Regions from separate parts of the Phytohabitans houttuyneae genome, predicted to be linked through region 2. Evidence: riboswitches for the same ligand, from Rfam matches in the RefSeq annotation. Region 2 holds a riboswitch; the other holds the start of a gene.
The links. Region 2 has a riboswitch for cyclic di-AMP ahead of Phou_RS05920 (C40 family peptidase). Riboswitches for the same ligand answer to the same signal wherever they lie in the genome.
Positions count from the first base shown of each region.

Region 1: another riboswitch for cyclic di-AMP. It lies ahead of Phou_RS12660 (C40 family peptidase); the one in region 2 lies ahead of Phou_RS05920 (C40 family peptidase).

Region 1 covers NZ_BLPF01000001.1:2,882,320-2,885,910, forward strand. Annotated here, with positions in the region: gene Phou_RS12655 (DUF6232 family protein) at 1-421, opposite strand, end outside; cyclic di-AMP (ydaO/yuaA leader) riboswitch at 1,009-1,168, shown strand; gene Phou_RS12660 (C40 family peptidase) at 1,179-2,135, shown strand; gene Phou_RS12665 (DNA-3-methyladenine glycosylase family protein) at 2,283-3,197, shown strand; gene Phou_RS12670 (sigma-70 family RNA polymerase sigma factor) at 3,307-3,591, opposite strand, start outside.
Region 2 covers NZ_BLPF01000001.1:1,275,438-1,279,028, reverse strand. Annotated here, with positions in the region: gene Phou_RS05925 (MurT ligase domain-containing protein) at 1-869, opposite strand, end outside; cyclic di-AMP (ydaO/yuaA leader) riboswitch at 1,241-1,381, shown strand; gene Phou_RS05920 (C40 family peptidase) at 1,384-2,205, shown strand; gene mraZ (division/cell wall cluster transcriptional repressor MraZ) at 2,526-2,957, shown strand; partial or broken gene rsmH (16S rRNA (cytosine(1402)-N(4))-methyltransferase RsmH) at 3,147-3,591, shown strand, end outside.

The DNA of each region.
Region 1 (3,591 bases), 1.6 Mb from region 2:
GCCAGATGTTCATCGAAACCAGTGGCTCGGCCAGCCCGCCGAGCCGGTAGGCCTCCTGCGCCCGGAGCAGGGCTCGGGTGACCTGCCCGTACTGCCGCTCCTCGTCGCTGCTGAACAGCAGCACCGTCATCCCGCGGAACTCACCCCAGAGCTCGAAGGCCCGCGGCCGCAGGCGGTGGCCGATCGTCGCCACGAGGAAAGGAACGAACGCCACCGCCGTGAGCGCCAGATAGGTCTGCGCACTCAGGTGGTTGAGCTCGGTGGTCATGCCGAGCGTGATCCCGATGGTGGCCAGCACGATCGCGGTCACCGTCACCGACCGCACGGTGAGCTGATGTGCCGGGCCTCGGGCCGTGTGCAGGTGGTGCAGCTCGCCTACCGGAAACCGGCGCCCGCCCACTACGAACCAGTCACGCGTCACCAGGATGCCGGGCCGCTGGTAGAGCGGGGCAGGTGGTTTCGGGGTTGTTACGTCTACCGGCGTTACGGGCTGTGCTGCTGGTGACCGCGCGGGGTAGCGAGTAGTCTGCACTTCAATGCCTCCTACGGCTCGTGAGGCGGGCTGGTGTGGTGGTTCTTGAGATCGGCACCTGGTGGCAGCCAGGTGCCGATCGTCTTTCTCGCTCCGTGCCGCTAGATCCTCAAAGCCGCTCAGCAACTTCAAGGGCCCTGATAGCCATTGTGCGAGATGCCATCTAGTCGAGGGAAGGGGTGCAATCAGCCACCTGGCAGATCGGAAGGGGTCTCCTAGCCGTACCGCGCCAGTTTCAGGCCCGCATGTCCGGTTTGTCGCCCCCTTCGCCCACCCAACGCGCACACCGACAAATCGCCCGTCACCCATATGGCCGACGAGTCCGCGTGGACGACCTAATCACTTAGAGTGACTCGGACATTCGACTTATTGGCGGGCGTGAGCCACAAGTCACCCTCTCACCACTTTCGCCCGACCGGCCTCGACGCTAGGTTGGAGCCGCTGGTCCGGTCGTCAGCCACTCCCCGGGTGGCGCCGGTCTCGTGCCGCCGAATCGCACGACGATCACACTCCGTCAGCGAGTCGGGGACCCACCTATGCACTGGGGTGAATCCGCGGCCGCCTTCGGCGGTGCGGTAGGGCGATCTTCCCGTCCGAATCCGACAGCTAACCCGGTAGGCGGCGTTGGGGAAGAAGGGTTCACCGTTTGTCTTCCGCGCGGAAGCTGCTCCGCGCCCTCGTGCTGGTCGGCCTGGGCATCGGGCTGACCGTTCCGGCCACGGCCGCGCAGGCCGAGCCGTCACCGAGCGAGCTCACGGAGCAGATCAACAAGGCGTCGACCGAGCTTGAGAAGGTCGTCGAGTCGTACAACAAGCTCAACGAGCAGCTCAAACAGACCAAGGCCGCCTCCGCCGCGCTCAGCGCGAAGATGGGCCCGCTGGAGGCACAGCTCGCCAAGGCGGACGCCGAGGTGGGTGCGATGGCCGCGGTGGCGTACCGGACGGGTCAGGCGGGCACGGCGAGCGCGCTGCTGGAAGGCAGCGGGCCACTGGCCGACCGGCTCGGCATGCTCGACCAGCTCGCCCGCGACCGCAAGCGGCAGGTTGAGGGCTTTACCGCGGCCGAGCGCCAGTACACCGAGCAGAAGGCGAAGCTCGACGCCACCCAGGCGAAGCAGACCGCGCAGCTGAAGGAGCTCGCGGCCGGTAAGAAGAAGATCGAGGCCGACCTCGACAAGCTGTACAAGATGCGCGAAGAGGCGTACGGCTCGGCCACCACGTCCAGCGGCGGTTACACCGGGACGATCCCGTCGATCTCCGGTAAGGCCGGCGTCGCGGTGCGGTTCGCGTACAACGCGATCGGCACGCCCTACGTGTGGGCGGCCGAGGGGCCGAACGGGTACGACTGCTCAGGGCTCACGCTCGCGGCGTGGCGGGCGGCTGGAAAGTCGTTGCCGCACAACGCCGCGATGCAGTGGGACGTGGTCGCGCACATCGGCCGGGGCTCGCTCCAGCCGGGCGACCTCGTCTTCTACAGCGGCCTCGGACACGTCGCCATCTACGTGGGCAGCGGCAAGGTGATCCACGCGCCACAGGCCGGCGACAGCGTCAAACTGTCCTCAGTGGACATGATGAGCCCGTACGGCTACGGCAGGGTGCGCTAAGAAATCTTCAACATCGCCGATCAAGGGCGGCGGACGGCGGGTCTTTCGCGGACGCGCTGACCGCCGCCCTTGATCGGCGCTGAAGTCCCTGATCGGCGGCACTATCGACCGGCGCGAAGTGTCGTACCGCGGGTTCACCGTCGAGGCATGACCGAAACCGTCCTGGCGGCCACCGAGCCGTTCTCGTTCGACATGTCCCTGCGCGCCCTCGCCGCGTTCGCGCCCTGCGCCGGCGGTCACACGATCGCCGGCGGTCGCGTGCGCAAGGCGTTCCTGCTCGGCACCGAGGCGGTCGTGGCCGACGTCGGCCCGGCGGGCGGGGGCCCGGGGGTCGCGCTCACCCTCCACGCCGACCGCCATCTCTTACCCGGCGAGCGCGCCGCGGTGCACCGGGCCGTCGCGCGATGGCTCGGCCTCGACGACGACCTCGCCGCCTTCCTCGATGTCGCCGGGCGCGACCCCGCGATGGCCACGCTGCTGCGCGCCGCGCACGGCCTGCACCAGGTGCGCTTCTCCTCGCTCGCCGAGGGCGCGGTCTACTTCGCGCTGGTCCAGCGGAGCACCCAGTGGTTCGCGGCGGCCCGCAAGCGCCGTCTGGCGGCCGCGTTCGGCCCGTCCCTGACGGTCGACGGGGTCGAGCACGTCGCGTTCCCGTCGCTCGCCATGGTGGCCGAGCGGGACGACGCGGAGCTGATCCGATTCGCGGGCAACAGGCTGCGCGCCCGCCGGCTGCGCGAGGTGGTGGAAGGCGTGGCCGCGCTCGACGAGGAGTGGCTGCACACCGGGCCCTACGAGGAGGTGCGCAAGGCATTGCTCGGCGTGGCCGGCGTCGGCCCGTTCACCGCGCACGCCCTGCTTCTGCGGGTGCTCGGCCGCCCCGACGGCGTCCCGCTCGGGATGGCCCAGCTCGAAGACGCCGCCCGCGCGGTCTATGGCGATCCCCCGCCCAGCCCGGCCGAGCTGCGCGAGGCGTACGGGCCGTCGATCGGCTGGTGGGCCTATTACGTCCGCACCGCCCGTTCCTGGCAGCCCGACGACGCGGAGATCGCCGTCGCCGCATAGGCCTGCTTCGAATCCGCGCCGGGCCAGACGACGGCCAGCGTCCGGACAGGCGAGTGGCCGGGGTCCGAATCGGACGCCGGCCACTCGTGGGGCTGATGTGGGGGGTGTGTCAGGCGGCCTGCAGGCCCTCGGCCCGAGCCAGCTCGCGGAGCCGGCCCAGTGCCTGGATCTCCAGCTGGCGGATCCGCTCGCGGGAGAGGGAAAAGCGCGAAGCGACCTCGGTGAGCGAGTGCTCGCGCCCGTCCTCCAGGCCGTAGCGGGCCCGCATGATGCCGGCCGACCGGTCGTCGAGGTGGTTGAGCAGGCCCTCGATCCGCTGGCGCTCGAGGGCGGTCAGCACAACCTCCTCGGGCGACGGCGCGTCGCTGTCGGCCACGAGGTCACCGAGGTTGGT
Region 2 (3,591 bases):
TCGCGGACCACCTGGGCGTACCGGCCGGCGACCGAGGCCACCGTGGACAGCCGGGAGACCGCGTCGGTCGGGCGGACGCCGAACTGGGCCGCCACCGCGAGCGCCGTGGCCGCGTTGCCGAGGTTGACCCGGCCGGGGAGCTGGAGGGAGACCTTGTGCCACGCGCCGCGGGGGTCGACCACGCCTTCGTCCTCGACCACCCACTGCGGTACCGGCCGGCGCAGCGAGCAGCCGGTGCACCACCACTGGTCGGCCTGGCGCTCGATCGGCGAGCCGCACTCGGGACAAACCCACGAGTCGTCATGCCACCGCTGGCCGGCGCTAAACCACGTGACGGCCGGCGATCCGGCCGCGGCCCAGACGACCATCGGGTCGTCCGCGTTGGCCACCACGTGCACGCCCGGGTGGTTGGCGAGCGCGGTGCGCCACATCTGGGCCATCATCGCGACCTCTTTGGCCCGGTCGAGCTGGTCGCGGGAGAGGTTGAGCAGCGCCACCACCCGTGGCTCGGTCGCGACCAGCACCTTCGCCAGGTAGTGCTCGTCGACCTCCAGCACCGCGTACGGCGTCTGGCCGGCCTTGGCGAGCGCCGAGGTGTGGCCGGTCGGCATGTTGGCACCGAAGCCGTTGGTCGCCACCGGCCCGAGCACGCCCACCGCGGCCGCGGCCAGGCGGGTCGTGGTCGTCTTGCCGTTGGTGCCCGAGATCAGGGCGATCGCGCGCCCCGACGCCAGGTGGGCGAGCAGGTCAGGGTCGATCTTGAGGCCGATCCAGCCGCCGATCACCGAACCGTCGCCGCGCCCCGCCGCTCGCGACAGGGCGGCCGCCGTGCGGGAGACCGAGCTGGCGACCTTCGCCCGCAGGGGCATCTTGCCGTCCGTCACGGAGGCGAGGTTACCAACGACCGTTGGATCTCCACCTGGGCGTCGGAAAACCGTCGATCACGGCCAGGCACGGCGCGAAGTGTGTGGTGATACTCACGGTGATCGGTAGACGCACCGTGAGGCGTGGATTCACGCAGTGTGGCGACATTTTGGACAGCGTACTTAACGACCGCTCATTTGCTGGCGTGCCAAATTCGCTCCGCAAGATCACCGTCACGCCGTGTGGATCGGGGCATCCGCTAGAAACGTTGGGCCGGGTCCAAGCCCGGCCGCACCGCCGGGACACGCCGAGCCCTGCCCACCCGTCCGGTGCGGACCCTGGAGGCACACAACGGCATAGCGGGCAGGGACGGGGGACCCAGGATCTGCGGTCCCGAACCCGGCCGGGGAGACCCGGCAGGGCCGAGGCCTTGGGGTGAAGCCGCCACTTGCGCGGCCGGGCAATCCTTCCCGCCCGAACCCGACAGCTCACCTCGCAGGCGTGCCGGAGGGACACTACGTGCACGAACTCCGTTCGGGCCGGCACAGGCTGCCCGCGAAACGGCGGGGCGGCAAGCTCGCGCTCGCCGTCGGGCTCTGCGTCTGCGCCGGTCAGCTCATGGCCGGCCCGGCCCTCGCCGACGCGGCTCCCGCGCCGGCCACGGCCGCCACCGCGCCGGCCACCGCGTCGATCACGCCCTACGTCACGATCAAGCCGAACACGACGAACCTCTCGCTGGGCTCGACGCTCACCCTCACCGCCACCGTCGCCGACCCCAACACCCGCAAGGGCATCTGGGGCGGCACCGTCCAGTTTCAGGTGTGGAAGGGGAAGTGGGTCAGCACCGGCACCCGCCCCGTCTACTCCAGCGGCAAGGCGACCCTCTCCATCAAGCCGTCCACGACCCGCCTCTACCGGGCGGTCTACAGCGGGCGAGGCGCCTACAAGGGAACGGTCACCGGCCGTGCCAAGGTGACGGTCGTCGCCGGCCGCGCGAAGGTGCTGGCCGAGGCGCGCAAGCACCTTGGCAAGCCCTACGTGTACGGCGCGGTGGGGCCCTCGTCCTTCGACTGCTCGGGCTTCACCAAGTACGTGTACCGGGTGGCGACCGGGCGGGTACTGCCACACAAGGCGAACGACCAGCAGCGCGCCGGCATTGGTGTCGCCAAGAACAAGGTGCTGCCCGGCGACCTGATCGTGATCCGCTCCGGCTCGTACGGCACGCACGTCGGCATCTACGCCGGCGGCGGCTACATGTACGACGCGCCCCGCCCGGGCGTGCGGGTCGGCAAGCACAAGATCTGGTCGAGCAACTACGTGGTACGGCGGCTCGCCGCCTAACCTCTCCACTTCCCTCCCCGGTACCTCTACATCCCCCATCCCCCAACGATCCAGGGCAAGCCCATCCGGGTTTGCCCTGGATCGTCTCTGGGTCCCGGTAGTGGATCAGTCCTGTCGCGATCCGGACCCTCCACCGGCCTCCACCGCATTTGACGTGCTGTTTTGTCAAGGGGGTCACCCGAGGAACGCTGCGATTCCGGTTGCGAGTGGAGGGAAGTGGAGTACAGTGGGGCGCAGTGGCAGGGTTACTCACCGGAGGGACCCGCCGGCCCCGGGGACAGCGGCTCCGCGAAAGCCGCCAGAGGCGAGGGGGTGGGCCGATGTTTCTCGGCACCCACACCCCGCGCCTGGACGAAAAGGGCCGGTTGATCCTTCCGGCGAAGTTTCGGGACGAGCTGGCGGGAGGTGTCGTGATCACTAAAGGGCAGGAGCGCTGCCTCTACGTCTTTCCGACGCCGGAGTTCCAGCGGATCGCCGGCCAGCTGCGCGAGACGCCGATGACGCACAAGGCGGCTCGGGCCTACAGCCGGGTGTTCTTCGCGAGCGCCCACGACGAGGTGCCCGACAAGCAGGGCCGGGTGACGATACCGGGCCACCTGCGGGAGTACGCCGGGCTGAGCCGCGAGCTCGTCGTGATCGGCGCGAGCACCCGGGTGGAGATCTGGGACAAGCAAGCGTGGGACACGTATCTCTCCGAGAGCGAAGACGACTTCGCGGGCATCGAGGAGGGGGTGCTGCCCGGAGGACTGTAAGGGCTGGCAGACGCCGTACTGCGAGATCTCCAGCCGCTCCTGCACCTGACGTCTCTTCCCCGATGTCAGGCGCGTCCCGGCCTCCCCGCGAAGGAGGCTCAGGAAGGGCGGATGGGGATCTGGCAGTACGGCGCACGGTTCTTCGGGCACCGGGCGCATGCGCACACGGGCGGGTCACTGGGGGTCGAGATGGGGGAGCTGCGCGGCACGCACGTGCCGGTGCTGCTGGAGCGGTGCCTCGCGCTGCTCGCGCCCGCGCTCGACCGGGACGACCGCACCACCCTGCACGTGGACGCGACCCTGGGCCTCGGCGGGCACGCGGAGGCGGTGCTCCGGGCACACCCCCGGACCGTCCTCATCGGACTCGACCGGGACACGGAGGCACTCGCGCACGCGCGGGCACGGCTGGAGCGGTTCGGTGACCGCGTCCACCTGGTGCACGCGGTCTACGACGAGCTGCCCGAGGTGCTCGACCAGCTCGGTTACGAGCGGGTCGACGGGGTGCTCTTCGACCTCGGCGTCTCGTCACTGCAGCTCGACGCGCCCGACCGCGGGTTCGCCTACGCGCAGGACGCGCCGCTGGACATGCGCATGGACCAGACCCGCGGCCGCACCGCCGCGGAGGTCGTGAACA